4 regions of the Lederbergia sp. B243.17 genome follow, and region 2 is predicted to be linked to each of the others. Evidence: predicted binding sites of a transcription regulator. Region 2 holds the regulator's gene; each other region holds the start of a gene.
What was found. Region 2 encodes Rex, which represses fermentation and respiration genes when NADH is low (regulators of the CRP and FNR family bind a similar motif). Its sites were predicted from a motif close to TTGTGAAATATTTCACAA; they were not measured.
Positions count from the first base shown of each region.

Region 1: a site for Rex is predicted at 1,485-1,502, ahead of AC0TWI_RS15020 (DoxX family membrane protein). Genes of this name have one in related genera too.
Region 3: a site for Rex is predicted at 3,035-3,052, ahead of AC0TWI_RS09485 (cytochrome ubiquinol oxidase subunit I). Genes of this name have one in related genera too.
Region 4: a site for Rex is predicted at 1,415-1,432, ahead of pflB (formate C-acetyltransferase). Genes of this name have one in related genera too.

Region 1 is NZ_JBWBKF010000079.1:9,491-15,259, forward strand. Features, by position in the region: gene AC0TWI_RS15015 (FusB/FusC family EF-G-binding protein) at 1-512, opposite strand, end outside; gene AC0TWI_RS15020 (DoxX family membrane protein) at 877-1,389, opposite strand; gene speD (adenosylmethionine decarboxylase) at 1,658-2,479, opposite strand; gene AC0TWI_RS15030 (S8 family serine peptidase) at 2,910-5,769, opposite strand, start outside.
Region 2 is NZ_JBWBKF010000072.1:281-6,049, reverse strand. Features, by position in the region: gene AC0TWI_RS13215 (LLM class flavin-dependent oxidoreductase) at 1-984, opposite strand, end outside; gene AC0TWI_RS13210 (YezD family protein) at 1,087-1,251, opposite strand; SAM riboswitch class I at 1,325-1,431, opposite strand; gene tatC (twin-arginine translocase subunit TatC) at 1,595-2,350, opposite strand; gene AC0TWI_RS13200 (twin-arginine translocase TatA/TatE family subunit) at 2,366-2,542, opposite strand; gene AC0TWI_RS13195 (redox-sensing transcriptional repressor Rex) at 2,608-3,282, opposite strand; gene moaC (cyclic pyranopterin monophosphate synthase MoaC) at 3,338-3,826, opposite strand; gene AC0TWI_RS13185 (ABC-F family ATP-binding cassette domain-containing protein) at 3,952-5,769, shown strand, end outside.
Region 3 is NZ_JBWBKF010000049.1:11,047-16,815, forward strand. Features, by position in the region: gene cydD (thiol reductant ABC exporter subunit CydD) at 1-558, opposite strand, end outside; gene cydB (cytochrome d ubiquinol oxidase subunit II) at 561-1,574, opposite strand; gene AC0TWI_RS09485 (cytochrome ubiquinol oxidase subunit I) at 1,561-2,964, opposite strand; gene AC0TWI_RS09490 (acyl-CoA dehydrogenase family protein) at 3,248-4,402, opposite strand; gene AC0TWI_RS09495 (GGDEF domain-containing protein) at 4,550-5,641, opposite strand.
Region 4 is NZ_JBWBKF010000085.1:185,794-191,562, forward strand. Features, by position in the region: gene pflB (formate C-acetyltransferase) at 1-1,313, opposite strand, end outside; gene AC0TWI_RS17485 (methyl-accepting chemotaxis protein) at 1,612-2,475, opposite strand; gene AC0TWI_RS17490 (DUF1846 domain-containing protein) at 3,040-4,548, opposite strand; gene AC0TWI_RS17495 (cytosine deaminase) at 4,808-5,769, opposite strand, start outside.

The sequences.
Region 1 (5,769 bases), on a different contig from region 2:
CCGATGTCTTCGTTGCGGTTGCAAAGAGTGCAAATGCCTTTTTGATTCAAGCTTTTAAATGTTCCCTGCAAGCCTATCAATTTGTTCTCAAAAGGGGCGACGATATATCTTTTATCAGAACCTTCATCATCCCAGCTTAAATAAGAGATTTCCCGGAAATCCTGATCCCATTTTGGCATTTTCAGCTTTTTTACCTTTGGAAACAGCTTTTTTAGTGTTTGCTCGGAAACTTCCTGAAAAGGGATCACATATTCAATCAGTTTTTCCAAATAAGCTGCCTCTTCATCATGGGTTTGAACGGTTGCCAGTTCTTGCAGCAATTGCAGCTGGCCATCATTCAGAGCATCGAACCGGTCCAATACTTTTTCAACGGAAAGGGATTTTAAGGCATCCAGCACCCCTTTATCATTCACCGTCATGTGCCCGTTTACAAGATGTTTTGCCTGCATTTTAATAAAATGGTACTGATCGCTCTTAATAAATGGTCCTTCTATTTTCTTTGCATTTGTCATTTAAAGCCAGCTCCTTATTTTTGTTTTTGAATAAGGTGCAAAGCTGTATGCAGCAGCAAGCTGCTTTATCGGCGATAACCTATAATCTCCGCCTCACACAAAGGATCGCCTTTCCATACAGGCTTTGCGTGAGACGCTGCACACCCTGGCAATAAGGAAATAATGATTGCCATGTTAGCTCCACCCCCTTAAAGGAAGTACCTTCCATCCTGCCGCGCGTATTGCGGGCAGCTAGTCTATACAAACATGATAGACGTATTATAAACGCTTGGACCCAAAAATCCAAGAACATAAAAAATAGAGCGAATTTTTTCGCCCTATTCCTAATGCCCAGTTATGATTCCTCTATCTATCCATTTCTGCTTTAGTGCGCTGCAGCCCCATGATGTTTTTTGAAGATGTGCTTGTCTTTGATCGTTTTGGCAGCTGCTGGAATCAAGAAGCGATCGACCCCGTAACGAGTTGTTCCATTTAGGACAAAGAGGAGAATGATTGCTGCTGCGAGTAGGAGCGGATTCGTGCTGATTGTACCTGCCATCAAGAAGTTCAGGTTCATGAACGCTCCTGCAATCAATGCTGGAAGTGCCAAAGCTCCAAGGATAAGTCCAGCCCCGACTAGTATTTCACCCCATGGGATGAGGATGTTGAAGATTTGCGCATTTGGCAACGCTACGTTTTCCAGGAATCCTGCGTACCAACCTTGGACTAAAGGTGCTTCTCCACCTGCTTTTGCTATTGCCCCTTGAAGGAATCCTGTCGTATCAAATCCTCCTCCTGCCAGCTTATGCCAACCTGCTTCCAGCCATTGTACACCGAGCCATACACGCAATACTGTCCAGACGACTGCTACCCAACGATTTTCATACCATTTGTTCATTTTGACTCACTCCTTATTTTTTGTAGATCTTGTGAAATTATTCACATAAACTTGTAAAAAAATAAGTTCATTATCAGCTGATTTTGTAAATTCACTTGTGAATTATTTCACATTCTCTTTACACTCTTAATATACAACCCTTCTTCAAGGAAAGCAACCCCTTTTAAGCAATGTCAACATTCTGCCACATTTCTCCTCCGCTTCCACCCCTCTTCATTCAGATACAGTAAAAGCGCCGGAGGACAAGCCCCCAGCGCTGCAGGTTCTCTCAGCGATCCCAGTCCGGAACAATGTTTTTTCCGTAAAAAATCTCGTCCATTTCAATCTTCAATCTTTCGGTGATTTCGATTGTTTGCTCAGCACTTAATTTGTCCTTCGTATAACCGAAAAGATAGTTATTCAAGTCGAATTCTTTCAATTTGCATTTCGTGTGGAAAATATTATCTTGATACACATTCACATCAATCATGTCGTACATTTCTTTTAAATCGTCCGGAATATAGTTTTGGATGGAATTGATGTCGTGATCAATGAAAAGCTTGTGGCCATCCTTTGCTCTTGTAAAGCCGCGGACCCGGTAGTCAACAGACATGACATCCGTTTCAAAAGAACGGATCAAATAATTCAGCGCCTTAAGCGGGGAAATTTCACCGCATGTTGCAACATCGATATCGGCCCGGAATGTGCTGATCCCTTCATCAGGATGATATTCCGGGTACGTATGGACCGTGATATGGCTCTTATCCAGTTGGAAGACGACGTTACCAGGAAGCGGCCCGGGTGTTTCTTCATACGTGTCTGCCGGGACTTCCACAATCGGCCCTTCAGAGATAAGTACGGTCACACTCGCCCCCTGCGGCACATAATCCTGCTTGGCCACATTCAAAACATGCGCCCCGATAATATCCGCTACATGATTTAATATTTTCGTCAGCCGGTCTGCATTATATTGTTCATCAATGTAATCAATATACGCTTCCCGCTCCTCGCGTGTCCTTGTATAACAAACATCGTACATATTAAAGCTCAGCGCTTTCGTCAGGTTATTAAAGCCATGCAATTCGACGCGCCGTTGCGGAGATATTTCCATTTCATCGCCCTCCTCGCTGACAGGGCAAAGATGCACCCAGTCTTCTTACATCTATTTTAACCATTCGCAGGCAGGAAAAAACATTCTTCTCCTTGTCCTCAGGATACTCTCTCCGTTAAAAGCACAAAAAAACCAGTTCCATCTAGGAACTGGTTTGTCAGTTTAAAGGTAACAGCCGCCTTTGCCGTATTTAAAGAAAAGAAAGTTTTAAACCACCACTCCTCAAAGTGGGTGTTTGCAGAAGCCTTCTTGCATGCCCTCCTTGTCATTTAGACGGAGATATGTCATTCCGGTTTCAATTTTAAACTCCCTGTTACAGCTTAAAGGTTAAAACTTAATATCAGTACGAACAATGCAGCTTGTATTGTTATAATACCTCTTTCTCTCTACTTTTGCAAGTGGTTTTGGCTATTAAATCTTGGGTATTCCCTCAATCGTTGACAACAACAAAGCTGCCGGATCCTTCGGTTTCAAAGCTAAGCTGATCTTTCTTATACTTCGCTTTCATGGTCTTATTGCTGTTTACATCAAGCACGGCCAACTTATTTGTCTTCACCACTTTTGATAAATCAATCGGCACAATCAGCTCGATATCCTTTTTGTAATGATCCAGAAGCTGCTTGCTTTCCCCTGCGCCTTTATAAAACTCAAGCGTGAAAAGGTCAGAAACAGCCTCTGCCATATTGCTGGCATCCCTTTTGCTGATGGCGATTGTTACTTCGCCTCCCGATTTGGATGCAAGTTCTTTTACCGCACCATCCTCAAACGTGAAGATGGCTCCCCCCTTTTGGATAACAAATGCTTTTTTCGATTCTTTAATCAGGTCAAGCACACCCAATCCAAGTTCCACATTGACTTCATCTTCCAAGTCAAGCACGTCAATGATGATTTGCTTTTCCTTCTTATTGTCCAAAAATGGAGCGATGCTTTCTGCTGTTACAATATGAGTATTCGTTTCAGGCGCCGGTACAGCCGCTTCTTCGACTTTCACCGTGACGGCCGCTGTAAAATCCCCAAATAAGACATGAATTTCGGTTGTACCCGTGCTGATTGCCGAGACCATCCCTTGCCCGCTAACGGTTGCGACATTCTCGTCAGCGCTGTACAGAGAGGCTTCTTCCGTGACGTCACGGATTGTATAGGACCCGTCCGCTTTTTCTGTCGTTTCGAGCACCATCAGCCTGTCCTGTCCTCCTGCCTGAAGTGCGATGTCTGTCTTATTAACGGAGTAAGCGACCTGATCCTGGGCAGCTTCTTCAACACTGAGCTGGATGGATGCAGTAAAATCTTTATAGGATGCGGTGATAAACGTGGACCCAGCTTTCACGGCCGTCACTTTGCCGCCCGTTGCCGTTGCCACCGCTTCATCTCCGCTGGTAAAGACCGTTTCACCGGAAACATCACGCTCTGTTTTTGTTCCGTCGGCCTTTGTTGTCGCTTCCGTAACAATCACCCTAGCTTCTTCGCCAACTTTCAGCGCAAGCGATTCCGTATCAATGGATACAGTGGTCTTATCCGCTGCTCCGCCGGTCACTTCCAAGTAGACAAAAATCGGTTCCTGTTCCGGCGCTGTTACTTTCACTTGCGTTTTGCCTGCTTTAAGAGCAGTCACCAGCCCCCGTTGCACTGTAGCCACCTCAGGGTTCACGACACCGAATTTCGAAGCGGCTGTTACGTCCTTTTCAAGGATACGCCCATCCGGCTTCATCGTTACCTGCGTAACCTTCAATTGTTCCTGCTGGCCGGTTTCAAGCTGCAAATCTTTTTTATTCACTTCATACGTGACGATGTCCTGAGGCAGATCTTTCACTTCAAGATAAACGTAAATCGGCTCCTGGCCGGAGAAGTTGGCCCGTACCTGTGTCTTCCCGGCGGTTTTTGCGGTAACAAGACCCTTTTTCACAGTGGCGACCGTATTGTCGACAACATTATACGTGCCAAGCCCCGTAATATCTTTCTCCAGCACAGTTCCGTCCGGCTTGACCGTCGTTTCGGTCACGAATAGCTGCTCCTGCTGGCCGACACCAAGTGTCAATTCTTTCTTGTTCACCGAGTAGGTGATAATGTCTTGCGGAAGTTCCTTCACTTCAAGGTACACATAGATCGTTTCCTGTTCCGGCAGCATGACGCGCACTTGCGTTTTGCCCGGTGCCAGAGCGGTGACCAATCCTTTTTTCACCGTCGCCACCTTATTATTGACGACATTGTATGTCCCTGTGCCTGTTACGTCTTTCTCAATGACCGTGCCATCAGGTTTTACTGTCGTTTCGGTCACGATCAGCTGCTCCTGCTGGCCGACGCCGAGCGCCAATTCTTTCTTGTTCACCGAATACGTGACAATATCCTGCGGAAGTTCCTTCACTTCCAGATAGACAAGGATGGTTTCCTGCCCAGGAATCATGACACGAGCCTGGGTTTTGCCCGTTGCTTTTGCCGTGACAAGCCCCTTATGAATCGTAGCGATGCTATTATTGACAACATTGTATTTACCGGTATCTGTTACGTCTTTTTCAATTACCGTGCCATCCGGCTTCACTTTTGTCTCGGTTACGATCAGCTGTTCCTGCTGGCCGACGCCGAGTGTGAGGCTCGTCTTGCTGACGGAGTAAGTCACTTGATCCCCGCCATCAACCGCCTTGACTTCTACTGTGACCGTCGCCTTGAATTCTTTGTATGTGACAGTAATTTCCGTTTTCCCTGCGCCTTCAGCGGTCACTTTTCCGCCTTCGACAGTAGCGACCTTCGCATCTGCCGTTTCAAACTTCGCTTCCCCTGTTACATCCTTCTCCTCAGTGGTTCCATCCGGCTTTACAGTCGTTTCTGTTACCGTAAGCTGTGCCGTCTCACCAGCTTTCAAGGAAAGCTTGTCGTCGCTCACCTTGTACTCTGGCCCCTTTTGGTCTCCTGCTTTGTAAATGACCTTTTCCGCTTTATTGCCTGCTGCGTCTTCATATTTTACAATGACACTGTTTTTCGCTTTGTCCAGCGTTTCCAGTTCAAAAGAGAAGCTGCCGTCTTGAGCCAATTGAACCGGACCTGATGCCTTTATTTCCTCTTCTTCCTTCACTTCATAAACGGCTTTCAGCTTTGTATTGAGATCATAGCCGAGCCCGTATTTTTCCAGCTCCTGCTGATACTGTACGTATAAATCATCAATCTTTCCTCTCACTGTATTGCCCGTAATGTCGCCCTCAACGGTGCCGGCCTCCGATTTGACAGTAACCGGCCCTGCATAATCGCTCACTACGCCAGAAGACGATTCAGCAGTAAAATCAACGGTATACAACCCA
Region 2 (5,769 bases):
CTTGCTTATCGGTTCTGGCCGTAACAGTTCAAACGATCGGTATCGTTCCGCCTCTCTGCGAATCGGTGTGTGAAGAATGAATTCATGGATACCGTAAGCGTGGTGCAGCCGGTCCAGCTCTGCCTTCACCTCCTCTGGCGATCCGGCAATCATTCCCGCTTCCAAGCTTTCCGTCTCAAACGGCTCCTTCGCCTGTTCTCCATAGGCAAGCACTTGTTCATAAGATTGGACGGTCAATCTTGCACTGTTTCGGGGTTTGATGGCGAACAGCCTGTTTTCCTCGGCAATTTTTTTCGCTTCCTTGCCGTCCGAGGCTGCCAGCACAGAAACGGCAGCGACGATTTTCCCTTCCGGGTAGCCTGCGGTATACGCGGAGACTGCTTCCTTCAGCACATCCTCACCGCCAGCAAGGAACTTCGCAAAAACGAGATTGACCTTTTCCTTTGCCGCCAATTCGGCGCTGGACGCACTGCCTCCGAGCAGGAAGATTTCCGGTTTAACGGTCGGCTGTGGATAAGCCTGGATTCCCGCAAGCCGATGGTCTTCTGCGACATTTTGGTCAACAAGCTGTTTTAAGAATGATAGTTTCTCTTCAAAGCTTGCACCGACTTGGCCATCGCGCAGTGCTTCGGTGGATAGCGGGAATCCCCCTGGCGATTTCCCAACTCCGAGATCCACTCTGCCAGGGGCAAGTGACGCCAAGACGTGAAAATTCTCGGCTACTTTATAAGGGCTGTAGTGCTGCAGCATGATTCCCCCTGCTCCGATTTTGATCGTGCTCGTGCGGGCGAGCAGATGGGCGATCAGCACCTCGGGGGATGAGCCGGCAATCCCCTTCATCTGATGATGCTCTGCCACCCAGAATCGGTCGTACCCCCATTCCTCTGCCTTCCTCGCAAGCCTCGTCGTCTTCTGCAATGCGTCCGCCCCTGTATCTCCGGGGAATACCGGGCTTTGATCCAGAATTCCTACTTTGTAGGTCATGGCTTCTCCCTCCTTTGAATGAAAAAAAGACATCTCACCACCTTTAATAAGGATGGGAAGATGCCTTTAGTTGTCTAATCGGCTCTCTTTATTTTTTGTGATTTACAATGATTTTCGTTCCTTTGCCTTGAGCGGGTACCGCTTTTTCTCCGTTGTCTCAATCTGAGTGATCTGCCCTTCGTGCACAGTGATGACAAGTGATCCATATTCGAGCTTTTGCAAGGCGGCCATAATGTCCTTCAGCACACTTGCCTTTTCAGTTGCCATTCGCATCCCTCCAAGTGTAAAAAAACCTCTTCTGAAAATAAGAAGAGGTTTGGGTCCATAAAAAAATGGTCTCTTCTTATCTTTCAGGCATTGCTCATACCTGCTGGAATTGGCACAGTACCTAATAGGTCTGCTGCCGAGGCTTCAAAGGGCCAGTCCCTCCACCTCTCTGGATAAGAAAACTCGTATTCAGTTGGCTGATGCTCTCCGTGTGGGAGTGACCTCATCTTACCCCAAGCAGAATCTTCCGTCAATAGGAAAAACAATAAGTTTTTTAAAATCCGATTGGTTTACTTGTATTTATCGCAAAAAAAACAGCGTCCCCTCTTCAGGACGCCGGTTTCTATTCTAGATTGGATTCACGTTTCCGTTGTTCTTCTGCAGCCAGCACTTTCCGGTAGCCGACTTTCGCCACACCAATGCTGATTTCATAAAGGATGAGCAGCGGCACCGTCACCATCATGTGGGAGACCACATCAGGCGGCGTAATGAAAGCTGCAATCACCAGCAGAATGAAATACGCGTATTTGCGCGTCCGGATCAAAAAGTCCGGTGTGATGATTCCGAGCCTCGTCAAGAAGAGCATGACGACAGGCAATTGGAACAATAGTCCGAACGGAAGTGTAATTTGAAACAAAAATTGGAAGTATTCATTGATGCCAATCGTCGTTTGGATGTCCATGTTGCCGGACAAACCGAGCATAAACTTGATGACGAACGGAAACAGGACAAAATATGAAAAGGCAACCCCTGCGATAAAAAGGAGAAATGCAAACGGGATATAGGCTAATGTTGCCCTCCGCTCCTTTTCCAGCAGACCGGGAGAAATGAATGACCATAGCTGGTACAAAATAACCGGTGATGTCAAAATGATTCCCATGACAAATACCATTTTCATATAAACTTTGAACGGATCGGTTACCCGAAATGCGTTCATCGTCAGCTCACTTGCTATGTCCGCATTCTGGACGATGCGGATCAGCGGCTGTGCAAAAAAGAAACTGGCGATTACTGCCAATACGAAGAAAACGACTATGATGATCAGCCGTTTTCGCAGTTCGCCTATATGTTCAAAAATCGTCATTTCATTCTGACTCATAGTTGTTTCATCCTATCATTGGCCGGCGTCTTTTTTGTCCTTCTCATCATCTTCACCCAGGCCCTTTGTTGCGTTCTTAAACTCACGCAGCGTATTGCCGGCAGCCTTGCCAAGCTCAGGTAATTTTTTCGGGCCAAAAATCAATATTGCGACAAATGCAATGATCATCAAGCTTCCTGCACCTGCTCCCATTGCGCCCACCTCCTTCTAATAGATATAGTGTAACGGAAAACAAGCCTTTTGGCTATCTGCAGTTTTTATATATCCTGTGAATTTTCCGTGTCGCCGCTCTCTTCATTCGTATAGTTTTTCAAGAAGTAGATGAGCGACTGCAGTTCGACTGCCAAATCAATGTGGTGCACCCGAATCGATGGCGGCACCGACAGCCTCGCTGGCGTGAAATTAAGAATTCCTTTTACATTCGTGTTCCTCAGCCTGTCGGTAATCGGCTGCGCTGAACTCGCCGGCACGGTCAGGATGACAGCAGAGACATCCTCCCGGACCAGTTCCTTCTCAAGATCGTCCAGGTCAAAAATCGGCACCCCGCTGATCTTCTTTCCGACCTTATCCTTATCGACATCAAAAGCCATCGAAATCTTCGTGCTGTTGTTCTTTTGGAAATTGTAGTTCAGAAATGCCGTCCCCAGGTTTCCGACTCCGATCAATGCCACTTTGGCGATTTCATCCTGATCGAGGGTCTTCCGGAAAAAGGAGAGCAGATAGTTTACATTATACCCATAGCCCTTTTTTCCAAGCGCTCCGAAATAGGAAAAATCCCGGCGGATCGTTGCAGAGTCGACCTTAACAGCTTCGCTCAGCTCTGCCGACGAAACACGCTGCTTTCCAGAAGCATGCAGATTTTTCAAGAACCGGTAATAGAGCGGCAGCCGCTTCGCCGTTGCCTGCGGGATTTTCGTCTGTTCGTCATTCATTTATTTTTCCTCCAAAAAGCCAAAGGATTCCTTGCCTGCTGCAAAGAACCGACTGTCAGATTTGGCGCTGATAATCTTTTCCGGTCGAGCCGCCCGTTTTTTCAATCAAAAATGTTGGACCAATGACCATTCCTTTGTCGATCGCCTTGCACATGTCGTACACTGTCAGGGCTGCTGCCGATACAGCGGTCAGGGCTTCCATCTCCACGCCCGTTTTGCCGAACGTCTTGACGGCTCCGCGGATGAGAAGACGCCAAGACATGTCACCCTTCACCCATTCAAAAGAGATGTCGATCCCTTTGAGCGGAATGGGATGGCACATTGGGATGATGTCCCATGTCTTCTTGGCGGCCATAATGCCCGCCACTTGAGCGACAGCCAGTACATCGCCCTTCTTGATTTCCCCTGCCTGTATATGTCTATATATTTGTTCATTCACTTCTATGCTTGACTGGGCGATTGCCGTCCGGACTGTATCCGGTTTCGAACTGACGTCGACCATTTTCGCCCGGCCTTCTTCGTTGAAATGCGTCAATTTGTCCACAGCCAACACCTCCTTTCTATCATACACTATTTCCCCCGACCTGTCTTTTCCTGACCGAAAAAGGCGATGATTGCCGAGAATGGTGGAAATACGGTACACTTGCTATGAAACTAGAGGTGAAAATTATGATGCTTCTTCAGGTGCAGCAATTAACAAAATACTTTGGTGCTGAACTGATTTTATCAAATATAAAAATGGAAATTCAGCTCCGCGACCGGATTGCCCTTGTGGGTCGCAACGGGGCGGGCAAGTCGACCTTGCTGAAAATGATTGCCGGGCAGCTCTCCTATGACGGCGGGAACATCATTAAGCCGAACGAGGTGACCATCGGCTATCTGGCACAGGACAACGGCCTGGAATCTTCCCTATCGATCTGGGATGAGATGCTGACGGTCTTTGAGAATCTTCGCAGCATGGAAAAGAACATTCGCAGGATCGAGCTTGACCTGTCCAACCCGTCGATCTATGAAGATGCCGGGCAATATGAGAAGCTGCTCGCAGAATATGATAAATTGCAAGTGACCTTCAAGGATGCGGGCGGCTACCAATACGAATCGGATATCCGCTCGGTCCTCCACGGCCTCCGCTTCTATCAGGAAGATTACGGGATGCAGATCTCGTCCTTGAGCGGCGGGCAGAAAACACGCCTTGCCCTTGCCAAGCTGTTGCTGACGAAACCCGATGTACTGATTTTGGACGAGCCGACGAACCATCTCGACATCGAAACGCTCTCCTGGCTTGAGCAGTATTTGCAAAGCTACGCAGGCGCAATCCTAATTGTTTCCCACGACCGCTATTTTCTCGACAAAGTGGTGACACAGGTTTATGAATTGTCCCGCCACCACGTCAAAAAGTTCCATGGCAACTACAGCAAATACCTGGAACAGAAAGCGGAAAATTTTGAGCGGGAAATGAAGCTGTATGAAAAGCAGCAGGATGAAGTTGCGAAAATGCAGGAATTCATTCAACGGAATCTCGTTCGTGCGTCAACGACAAAACGGGCACAAAGCCGGCGGAAACGGCTGGAGAAGATGGAACTGATGGACAGGCCGGCCGGCGGGGAAAAGTCGGCCACTTTCTCTTTTGGAATCGAACGGCAGAGCGGGAACGATGTCATGAGGGTGGAGGATGCAGCGATCGGATACGGGGAGGAATTGTTGGCGAAGGGAGTTAATTTTTCCATCACCCGCGGCGACAGTATCGCGCTTGTCGGGCCGAACGGTGTCGGAAAATCAACACTTCTCAAGACGATTCTCGGCAAACTGCCGCTGCTTTCCGGTCACATCCGCAAAGGAACGAACGTGTCAATCGGTTATTATGATCAGGAGCAGGCCAACCTCTCATCGAATAAATCGGTACTTCAGGAATTATGGGACCGCTATCCGTTGAAGGAAGAGAAAGTGATCCGGACCGTTCTCGGCAACTTCCTTTTCAGCGGAGATGACGTGCTTAAAACCGTCTCAACGTTGAGCGGCGGGGAAAAAGCACGGCTCGCCCTCTCGATTTTGATGCTTGAGCAGGCCAATGTCCTTATTCTTGATGAGCCGACAAACCATTTGGACCTTGATAGTAAAGAAGTGTTGGAAAATGCGCTTGTCGATTACCCGGGCACAATCTTGTTCGTCTCCCATGACCGTTACTTTATCAACAGGATTGCCACGAAAGTGCTCGAGCTCTCCCCTGACAGCACAACCGAATATCTTGGGGACTATGACTACTATGTGGAAAAGAAGGAAGAAACATTAGAGCTGGCAAGGCTTGCCGCTGAAGCGAAAAAAGGGGCGGCAACAGAAAACGTCCCGGCAGCGAACAAACAGTCCTACCAGTTGGATAAAGAGCAGAAGAAACTCGAACGCCAGAGGAAACGAAGAATCGAAGAGATCGAAGGACTGCTGGAAGAGCTGGAGGGCCAGGTCGCGGAACATGAACAGACACTCTGCGAG
Region 3 (5,769 bases), on a different contig from region 2:
CTCCCACTGGGCATCTGCCTGCTTTTGCGCAGCAAAGCCAAGCAAAATAAGAAAAACAATCATTACCGGCATCACGATTGCAAGGATGACGCCAGAGGAGGTATCCGTAATAAAAATATAGAGGAGCAAAATTGCAGGTATCGCAAAGGACGCTGCTGCCCGCGGAATAAACAGCTCCAAGTATTTTCTGAACTTCGGTACCCCCTCAAGCGCTAGTGATACTAAATTCCCTGTTCCATGGCTGCCGATCACCCTTGGGCCAAGTGAGAATACTTTCTCGACAAGCTCGTCTTGAAGCCGGGCCGACGTCTCATCGGCAAACCGGTACGCAATCCTCTCTTTGCACCATTGCAAAAAGTGGCGCACAACAAATGCTGCGAAAAAAATGGCAAACGCCGAAAGGACTGCTGACCAAGCAGTCCCTTCCACCATGTTCACAATTGCTTTTGATAAATACAGCGCCTGGAAAATGATCGCGGCTGCCTGAAGCACAGTCATAAATCCGATCAGTAATAAAGCCTTTCTGCTTCCCGGGTAGCGTAAAAGATGTTTGTCCATCATCAGTATTCCATATGCTCCTTATGTGATACTCGTTTGCGGAAAATATAGTAGCTCCATATTGTATAAGCAAGCACGATCGGTATCATGATCGCTGCAACGATTGTCATGAGTTTCAAAGAGTATTCCCCTGACGAGGCATTGTAAACCGTCAAATTATTCGCCGCCTCCGTTGAGCTGATCATGACGTTCGGAAACAGGGTAATGAAAAACGATGACATAATGATAATCAGTATCAAGCCTGTCGCAGCAAAACTGAACCCTTCCTTCCCTTTACGGAGCAGCGGGAACAGCAGCAGATACAAAATGATCGACACTCCATACATCGGCAGCAGAATTTCCCCTTTTGCCGAAAAAGCATCTGTATAGACTGCAGTCAATACCGTAAAAAGAACAACAACTATACCGGTAGCGATATAGACCTTCAAAGCCGCTTTCCGTGCCCGCTCCCGCAAATCGCCTTCCGTCTTCAATGAAATGAACATCAAGCCATGCAAGTAGGAAAGCAGGACAAAAGCGATACCGCCAAGCACAGTATACACATTGACGATGTCCGTAAAGCCGGCATGCATGTTCATATCTCCGTCAATCGGAAGCCCTTTGATCAAACTTGTAAACAGGACGCCCAGCAAGAACGGAGGGAGAATACTGCCAAGCAGAATGGACCAGTCCCATGTTTTCGTCCATGCAGGAGTGTTTACTTTTCCCCTGAACTCGAAGGCAACCCCTCTTGCGATCAAAGCGAGAAGCAGGACGACAAACGGGATATAATAGCCGCTGAATAGTGTCGCATACCAATGCGGGAAGGCGGCAAACATGGCACCGCCTGCCGTGATCAGCCACACTTCATTGGCATCCCAGAAGGGGCCGATCGTGTTGATCAGCACCCTTTTTTCAATATCATTGCGCGCAAGGAACTTCGTGCTCATCCCAACGCCGAAATCGAATCCCTCCAGGAAAACAAAACCGACAAACAGGACGCCTACCAAAACAAACCATAATTCACTGAGCTGCATGTTTCATTCCTCCTGTTCCAAAAGGATCTGTTGCAGAAACATCCTCTTTTGGCTTTTCGTGCGGCCCCTGTTTGATTACACGGACAAACAGGTACACCATCGCAACAGCAAGCAAAGTATAAATGAGCGAGAAGGAGATCAGCGAGAAGAGGATCTGTCCGGCGCTAACGTTAGGGGAGACCCCGTCCGCTGTTCTCATTAATCCGTTTACTACCCAAGGCTGGCGTCCCATCTCAGACATGATCCAGCCAAAAGAGTTGCCGATGAACGGCAAGAATATCGCAAATACGAGCAGCTTGAGATAAAGAGCGCTCGCTGTTATTTTTTTCCTCCACATCAGGAATAGGCCAAGAGCGCTGAGTACAATCAGCACGCCACCCGTTCCCGCCATGATCCGGAAGCTCCAGAACGTTGTTTTTACCGGCGGGATGTAGTTTCCAGGTCCGTGGATAGCCTCCATTTTTTTCTGAAGGGTGTCCATCCCTTCGACTTTTCCATGGAATTGACCATAAGCAAGGTAACTGAGCAAATATGGAACTTCAATTCTTGAAGTACTTTTGTGATTTTCAGTGTCGATATTCGCAATAACGGTCCATGCTGCCGGATCGCCGCTATCTTCCCACAGCGCTTCAGCCGCAGCCATTTTCATTGGCTGTGCGCCCATCAGATAGGTTGCTTGGGCATGGCCTGAAAAGGCAAGACCGAGACCCGCTGCCAAGCCAACGACGAGTGAAACGGTCATAGAACGTTTGTAGAAATCGATATCTTTCTTTCTCAGAAGGCCCCATGCACTGACCCCTATAATGAAAAAGGCACCTGTTGCAAAACTTCCGGCAATTGTATGCGGGAAAGCAACCCACAGTTTCGGATTTGTCAGGAGAGCTACGATATCAGTCATCTCCGCACGGCCGTTCCGGATTACATAACCGACCGGATTTTGCATGAACGAGTTTGCTGCCAGAATCCAAAATGCTGAAAGGATGGTTCCGATGGAAACGAGCCAGATGCTCGCGAGATGCAGTTTCTTCGGTATCCGATCCCAGCCAAAGATCCAAAGGCCAATAAAAGTCGACTCCATAAAGAAAGCAAGCAGTGCCTCAATCGCAAGCGGCGCCCCAAATACGTCTCCAACGAACCGGGAATAGGCCGACCAATTCATTCCGAATTGGAATTCCTGGATGATTCCTGTTACAACGCCGACAGCGAAGTTGATGAGGAAAAAGGTACCCCAGAATTTCGTCATCTTTTTATAGATGTCATCTTTTTTAATCAAATACATTGTCTGCATAATCGCTATGATGAAAGCCAGGCCGATCGATAACGGTACGAAAATAAAGTGAAACAGCGTTGTCGATGCGAACTGGATACGGGACAAGATAACCTCTTCCATATTACATCCTCCTAGTTCGTGAAATAGTGAGCAATACTCCTTCTATTCTATACCAAAAGGACCGGAAAGTTTGTGAAATATGTTACAAATTTTCGATAGAAGATAGGCGGCTTTTTTACATGAAATTTTTACCTGTAACGGTGTAACAAATTTTCCATTGACAATAAGAAAAACGACTGAAAAAGGCGTTTCCAATACCTTTTCCAGTCGTTTTTTATCCGTTTTTCTCCGAAGTTATGGCGAAAAATTGTCTTTGTGCTCCCCTGCCGTAAAGAATAAATGATCAATCTTCCTTTGCTTTGATGGCAGAAAGGGCGAGCTTTTTAATGGTCATGTCATCCATTGGGGGATTATGCAATCCTGCACGTACATCTCGGTAGTATCGCTGCAGTGGATTACTCCGCTGCAGGCTTTTCGCTCCGACAACCCGCATCGCCTTATCGACTACAGTAAGAGCAGCATTTGTAACAGCATGCTTGGCAACCGACAGTTCATTTTCCATATATGGCCGCCTCATGGGATCATCGTACGCCTCGGCAATGCTGTACAAAACATGCCTTGCCTTGATGAGTTCCAAGTCGATCTCCCCAAGCTGCTGCTGGACATTCGGCAATTGGCTGATTGTTCCCTTGATACTGTTCGGAGAATGCTGATTGGCAAAATCAATCGCGTAATCTCTTGCTGCCTGTGCGATACCAAGGTAGCAGGCGGGAATATGGAGCATCCAGCCATTCAGCGAACCGCTTCGATCCATTCCTATCTCCACAAGCTGGGAAGCGTCGACAACCACATCCTTCAGTACAAGATCATGGCTTCCTGTTCCTCTCATTGACAGAACATCCCATGTTTCCTCTATATCCATCCCCTTCGTATCCCGGGGCGTCAAAAAGAAACCGATTGTCTCGTCCTCTTCTATCCAAGCAGAGACGAGGATATCAGTGAGGACTGGAGACGCAGTCGTGAATGTCTTTCTGCCGTTAAGCACGTATTTTCCGTCCCGTTTCTTGGCAGTCGTTTGCGGCCGGCCGCCTCTTGTCGGGCTCCCTGTTTCTGCTTCTGTAACAGACCGATTGACGATTGCACCATCAAGCACCTTTTTCGCAAAGGCGGCGAGCTGATCCTCTGTCCATCGCTTCCTCTCATAAATTTCGCCGACAACACTCATGTGCCAGCCGATCGACAGAGCCGCGTTCGCATCATAGCTTGCGAGTGTCTCCTGCACGAGAAGAAGATCATATACTCCAGCCCCTCCCCCGCCGTAAGATTCTGGCAATGTGAACGCCGTGTATCCTATCTTCTTCAATTCCTCAAATGCTTCAAATGGAAAAGAGGCTTCTTCATCCACTTGTACAGCTTTATCGGCAATTCGCGCTTTTTTCTTTTCGAGTTTATCCAGCCAATTTCTCTGGCGCTCTGTCTTGGTAAATAGTTCAAGCATCCTATCCACTCCCAAGGAAATTTATTCCGACTCTTCAGCTATGATTAATCGTATGTCACATGGATTTTCTTGTCAAACCATTGGCTGTATGGAACGCAAACGAAAAAAACACGGATCGCCTCATTGGTGATCCGTGCTACCTTACCGCTATGAAGTAGACCCGGCAAAATGGATTTGATTACGGCCGCTATTTTTTGATTTATACAGAGAATGATCCGCCAATTCAACAGCCTCGTAAAACTGGTCGGTGTTCCTCATTTCGGCGATCCCGATTGAAATCGTCAGAAGAACCCTCTCCTTTTGCCTGGTACCCTCTGCGAAAAATTGTTTTCTTTCCAGAGCGTCCCGAAGCCGTTCAGCTGCAACTTTCATAACCGCTTCCGTTTCTGCCGGCATGTACAAAATGAATTCTTCACCGCCATATCTCCCTAACTCTGCCTCATTGCTCAGTTCTGAAACAAGGCAGCTAAGTTCACCGGCTACACTCCTTAATATCGCATCACCTTGTAAGTGCCCAAATGTATCATTGATCTGTTTGAAATGGTCAATATCAATCATGGAGATAAACATTCGCTTATCCTTTTGCTTGGCATCAAGTATCTTCATTCCGAATGTTCTAATGTTCAGCAGACCGGTGAGAGGATCGCGTTCCGCAAAGTAACGGAGCTGTTCCTTCAATTTGTTTTCGCCTGCAGAAGCCCGAATAAAGAAATAAAGGATATAAGAAGTGAGCTGGAACAGAACAAGACGCAAGAAAAACAGGCCTTTTGGTCCGCTGGCGATTCCGCTTAACAGGAAAGGAAAATCGGACACGACCCAAGTAAAAAGGATTAGGAGGAAGAGGGAAAATGATCCGATCTTCCTTTTGTAGCGTGTGCAAAATACGAGTGTCACGGCGACTGGAAGAACCATTCCAAAAACGACTGGATAAATGGCTTCCACGCCTCCGATGCTCAAACTCCAAATACTCGACAAGGCAAGGGCGGGAAGAACGTATCTCCACCCCCACATAAATGAGAAAAAGAGAAGCGGGATGGCCCGCAAATCGACAGAATAGCCTCCATAATGGATTGGCAGATAAAACATTGCCCCTACGGCTAGCGTAACAATTCCTACCATCCCCGTAAAAAAGACAAAACGGGGCAGTTTTCCCCGCTTACTGATCAACACTTCAATGCATAAATGCATCAAAAAAATGATCGCTATATTGGATAAGCTGGACTGAATCACAGCATGCATGATGCCATCCCCTAAATGTATTCGCAATTCCTTAAAGAATAAATCGGTGAAGAAATTACCGACTGCTAACACGAAATTACTGCTTTTGCTTTCATCATATTGCATCCATAACCGTTTTTCAAGCTGTT
Region 4 (5,769 bases), on a different contig from region 2:
ACACCACCATTGACTGCGTACAGCAAGGCTTTTGCGAGATTCGCCCTCGCACCGAAGAACTGCATTTGCTTGCCGATCGCCATCGCAGATACACAACACGCAATCCCGTAGTCATCTCCATATGTTTCCCGCATGATATCATCGTTCTCGTATTGGATCGAGCTTGTTTTTATTGACATTTTCGCACAATACTTTTTATAGTTATCCGGCAGTTTGACAGACCATAGGACTGTTAAATTCGGTTCTGGCGCTGGCCCCAGGTTATCCAATGTGTGCAGGAAGCGGTACGAGTTCTTTGTCACCAGCGGACGGCCATCCTGCGCCACACCCCCCAGTGATTCTGTTACCCATGTTGGGTCCCCGCTGAACAATTCATTGTAATCAGGGGTTCTTGCGAATTTGACCAGGCGCAGCTTCATGACAAAATGGTCGACGATTTCTTGCGCTTCCTCTTCGGTTAAGAAGCCGTTTTCCAGATCCCTTTCGATATAGACATCAAGGAAGGTCGATACACGGCCGAGACTCATCGCTGCCCCATTTTGCTCTTTAATCGCAGCCAAGTAAGCGAAATACAACCATTGGAACGCCTCTCTTGCATTGGCAGCAGGCCCGGAAATGTCATACCCGTACGATACGGCAAGCTGCTTCAACTCCTGCAGCGCACGGATTTGCTCAGACGTTTCTTCCCGGTCACGGATTACATCATCAGACATCGTGCCGTTGCCGATCAGATCCAGATCCTTCTTCTTGTCTTCGATGAGACGGTCCACCCCATACAGCGCCACTCGGCGGTAGTCGCCAATGATCCTTCCGCGTCCATACGCATCAGGAAGCCCTGTAATGATTCCCGCTTTCCTTGCCATCCTCATTTCCGGAGTGTAAGCATCAAATACGCCTTGGTTATGTGTTTTGCGGTATTCCGTAAAGATCTTGACGATATCCTCTTCTACTTGAAACCCATATGCTTCAGCAGCATCCATCGCCATCCGAATTCCGCCGAATGGCTGGAGCGAACGTTTAAACGGCCGGTCCGTCTGAAAACCTACTACCTGTTCTTTTTCTTTATCTAAATAACCTGGTCCGTGAGAGGTAATCGTAGACACGACCTTCGTATCCAGATCCAGCACCCCGCCGTTTTCACGTTCCTGCTTCGTCAGCTCCATCACTTGATCCCATAAACCCAATGTCCGTTCTGTCGGACCCGCTAAAAATTCATCGTTGCCAGTATACGAAGTGAAATTGGCCAAAATGAAATCCCGTACATCAATTTCCTTCTGCCATTTGCCATCGTTGAACCCGTTCCATGCTTTCATTTTACTAACCTCCATGTAAAAAGATTGTACATGCGACTGTTTGCTCACTACTGAGCAAACTTCCTTATACCAACAGTATACACCTTTGCCGGAAAATTACTATGTGAATCTATTCACATAGAGAAGAAAAAATATTGACTGTAACAAATTATTCAAAAATACACATAGAAAAACATCCCTCTGCACACGCAAAAGGATGTCTTTATGCTACCATATGTACTCTTGCCGATCCGGCTGCTGGATAGATTTTTTCAAAGCCGGCAAATCGGTCCTTTAATTGCAGTAGCCGTCTCCCGGCCTAGAGGATACTCGCCAGCTTCTCCGCTGTTTGTATAACTTGATCATGTGCCTTCTTCAGCTCCTCGACAGAGAACGAGTTCTGGCTTATATTCTCTTTCACTTTGTTTACTGCCTCTGTCATGGATGAGACGGAGCTTGCAATCTGTTCCAGCTGCTGTGAAATTTCTTCCGCGGAACCCTTGCTCGTATCCGCCATTTTCCGCACTTCACCTGCGACTACAGAGAAGCCCCTTCCATACTCGCCTGCCCGTGCTGCTTCAATGCTCGCATTCAACCCAAGTAGGTTTGATTGCGAGGCAATGTTCTTAACAGTTTGGGCCATGAGTCCAATCTTCTCCACATGCTCCTCTACGTATTCGGATTCCTCTTTTAGCTTGGCGATATTGCTGACGGCCAGCTGTGTTGCCTGATGGACCACTTTCGTACTTGTGCTCATTTCCTCCACCAATGCCATTAGCTCATCGGAACTTTCCTTGATCACCGTTTCTTGGTTGGTAATGTCCGTTGCAATCTTAATCACACCGATTACCCCTCCCGTTTCTCCGACGACCGGGGTATACATCGCATCGAGCCAAAGGGGTTCCCCGTTTCTCCGGACACGTTCCACCTTATCGTGGAATGCCTCGCTGTTCCGTAGGCTATTCCAAAACGATGTGTACTCAGAACTGCCGGCAAACTCCTTTGCACATAGTTCACTATGATGCATCTTGGCAAGCTCTTTCTCCGTATAGCCAACAACTTGGGCAAATTTATCATTCGCCCACATAATCTTCCCGTTTGGGTCAAATAAAATCATCGCCAAAGATTGCTTAATCGCTGTAAATAAACTTTCCGGACTTAACTCTAGTTGTGCAACAGTCATCAAGCCATCCCCCAATTTTATTTGTTCTCTATTGTTTAAAATTATATCAAATAATCCAGCAGGATTTTAAAATTTTTCCGGGATTCAGTGGTCAGATCCACAAAAAAACTTTGCACTGGACACAGCGCAAAGTTTTTTTGTTCATCGAGCCTGACTGCTTGCCGTGGACGCGGTTTCTCTTGTCAGGGACAGGAAAATAGGGTCACTAAAGATGATCGAGGCATCCATTGTTTTAGGGGAAGGCATAGGGGCTGACCTATGGAATCGGCCAGACACCTTCCGGACTTCCGTGCTGATCGGTGCCTGGCCCCTGCTTGTCGAAAGGTTAATTTCTACCGCCGCTGGAATTCGACTTCGCTTTCCCTCTTTGCTGTTCAACCGGTATTTTAGGCGTCTCGGTTCTTTTCTTCTTAGGCGCTTTTGAGTCTTTAACCATAATACCCCTCCTCAGTTCATTGTTAGAGCAGTATTAGAGTTGCCCATACCGTTTTGTTTATTCGCTTCCCATTAAAAAACGCCTTGCCCAGACTTCCATATAAGAAGGATAGGCAGGCGTTTTCTTTATTAATTGTAGTAAAGGTTCTCAGTCGGGTATACAGGGTCGTTTGTGATGTCGATGCCAAGCTTCTTAAAGGTCTGTTCGTTGTCCCTGTTCAGTACAACCGTAGAGTGAGCTTGAGTGTCTTTCAAATTTGGCAATTGCTTGTAAGCAAGCTCAGAGGTAGGATTTGTAACAGCACTTATCGCCAGGGCAATTAGCACCTCATTGGCGCTTAGTGTCGGGACTTTGCTGTTTAAATCATCGGTTTTCAGGCGTTGAATCGTCTGTAGAATCATCGGTGACAACAGATCGATTTCGTCTGCGACATTGGCCAATTTCTTCAATGCGTTCAAAATCGCGGCTGCCGATGCATCCATCAATGTTGTCGTCCTGCCGGTGATCATCTCACCATTTGGCAGTTCAATCGCGATAACCGCCTGCAAATTTGTGCTGCCTATCCTTTCTTCCACTGCCTTTGCATAATTGCGGGCAGGCAAAACAGGCGCACGGTCTTCTTTCTTTAAGTCCGTCTCTTCAAGAATCACCTGCATATGGCGCACGCTTTCCTCGTCGGCAATTCCTTTTTTATAGTCATTTTCCACGACAAAGCTGCGCCGGATGATTTCCTGTTTAGCCGCTTCCTGAACAATAGCATCATCGGTGATGCCTGTCTTCAGGCGGTTGACGCCCATATCAGTCGGGGAACGGTATACAGAATCCTTTCCGGTGATTCTTTCAATGATCCGCTTGATGACAGGGAACGTCTCCATATCACGGTTGTAATTAATCGCCACTTCCCCGTACGCTTCAAAGTGGTAATTGTCAATCATATTCACGTCTTTCAAATCGACGGTTGCTGCTTCATAAGCGATGTTCACCGGGTGCTTCAACGGCAAATTCCAAACAGGGAACGTCTCAAACTTCGCATAGCCGGCTTTATTGCCCAATTTATTCTCATGGTACATTTGGTTCAGGCAAGTCGCTAGCTTTCCGCTTGCCGGACCGGGTGCAGTCACCACTACGATCGGCTTCGTCGTTTCGATATAAGGATTCACGGCAAATCCTTCCTCGCCGATGACCGCTTCCACATTTGTCGGATATCCTTTGATCTCCTTATGAGTGTAAACATTAATGCCGCTTCTCTCCAGCTTGGTCATGAAGACTTTGGCAGTTGGCTGCTCTTGATAACGAGTGATCAGGACACTGTTGACGGAAATGCCATATGCCCGGTATTCATCGATTAACCGCAATACATCCTGGTCATATGTGATGCCGTAATCTTCACGGACTTTGTTCCGCTCGATGTCTCCGGCATACACACAGATAATAATTTCTGCGTTGTCCTTCAGCGTGTGCAGTAGTTTTATCTTGGCATCTTCGTCAAATCCAGGCAGAACACGCTTCGCATGCTTGTCCCCGATCAATTTTCCGCCAAATTCCAAGTATAGCTTGTCATATTGCCGCACCCGTTCCAGGATATAGGCAGATTGCTCTTGCAAATATTTCTCCGAATCGAATCCAATTTTTCTCATTTAATCCGCCCACTTTCTATACATCAAGCTTACCACTAAAACTGGAGAATAAGCCGCCTTGAGAGAGAATAACAACAAAAATAAATCCTATCTCATTATAAGGCATTTTAGCAAATAGACAAATGAAAACTGACCCAATCTGCAGATCAGTTCAGTTAAAGGACAGTTACCTTTCCCTTTGCATTTTCCCAGGCACAGAGAACCCGTCCCTTTCCCTACAAAAAAGCACAACCCTTTATAAGTTGTGCCCAAAAGTCTGCTATTTATTAAAGTTGACCTTCTCTTCATGGCCGCCCAAGGTGATGCTTGCTTCGCTTGGCTTTGTTTCAGCAATCATTTTTCCGTTTCTGAACGAATACCGGACCGCCGCTTGCTTGCGGATCACCTCATATTCATTCTCTGCGGACATGACGATGAAGTTAGCCGGCTTTCCTTCTTCGATTCCATACTTCTCTTCGATGTGCAGCGTTTTGGCGCTGTTTTTTGTAATCAAATCGATGGAATTAACAATTTGATCATAGCCCATCAGCTGTGAAGCATGGATGCCCATGTGCAGTACTTGAAGCATGTTGCCTGTTCCCAGTGGATACCATGGGTCAAAGATGTCATCATGGCCGAAGCATACGTTCAGGCCTGCTTCCTGCAGTTCTTTCACGCGTGTTAACCCTCTACGCTTCGGATACGTATCAAACCTGCCTTGAAGATGAATGTTCACGAGCGGATTGGAGACGAAGTTAATCGAAGACATCTTCAAGAGGCGGAACAATTTATACGTGTATGCATGATTATAAGAGCCCATCGCGGTTGTATGGCTCGCGGTTGTACGGGTTCCCAATCCGCGCTCATACGCCTCTTTTGCTACCACTTCTACAAAACGTGACTGTTCATCATCGATTTCATCACAATGGATGTCTACGAGCCGATCATATTTTTCAGCAAGATCAAAAGCGACCTTTAATGATTCCACTCCATATTCTCTTGTGAATTCAAAATGAGGAATACCGCCTACTACATCGGCGCCCATTTTTATGGATTCCTCAAGCAGCTCTACTCCGTTCGGGTAGGAGAGAATTCCTTCTTGCGGGAAAGCGACAAGCTGGATGTCCACATAAGGAGCCATTTCCTCTTTTACCTCAAGCATAGCTTTTAAAGCTGTTAAGTCTGGATCTGTCACATCAACGTGAGTGCGGACATGCTGGATCCCTTGAGCGATTTGCCATT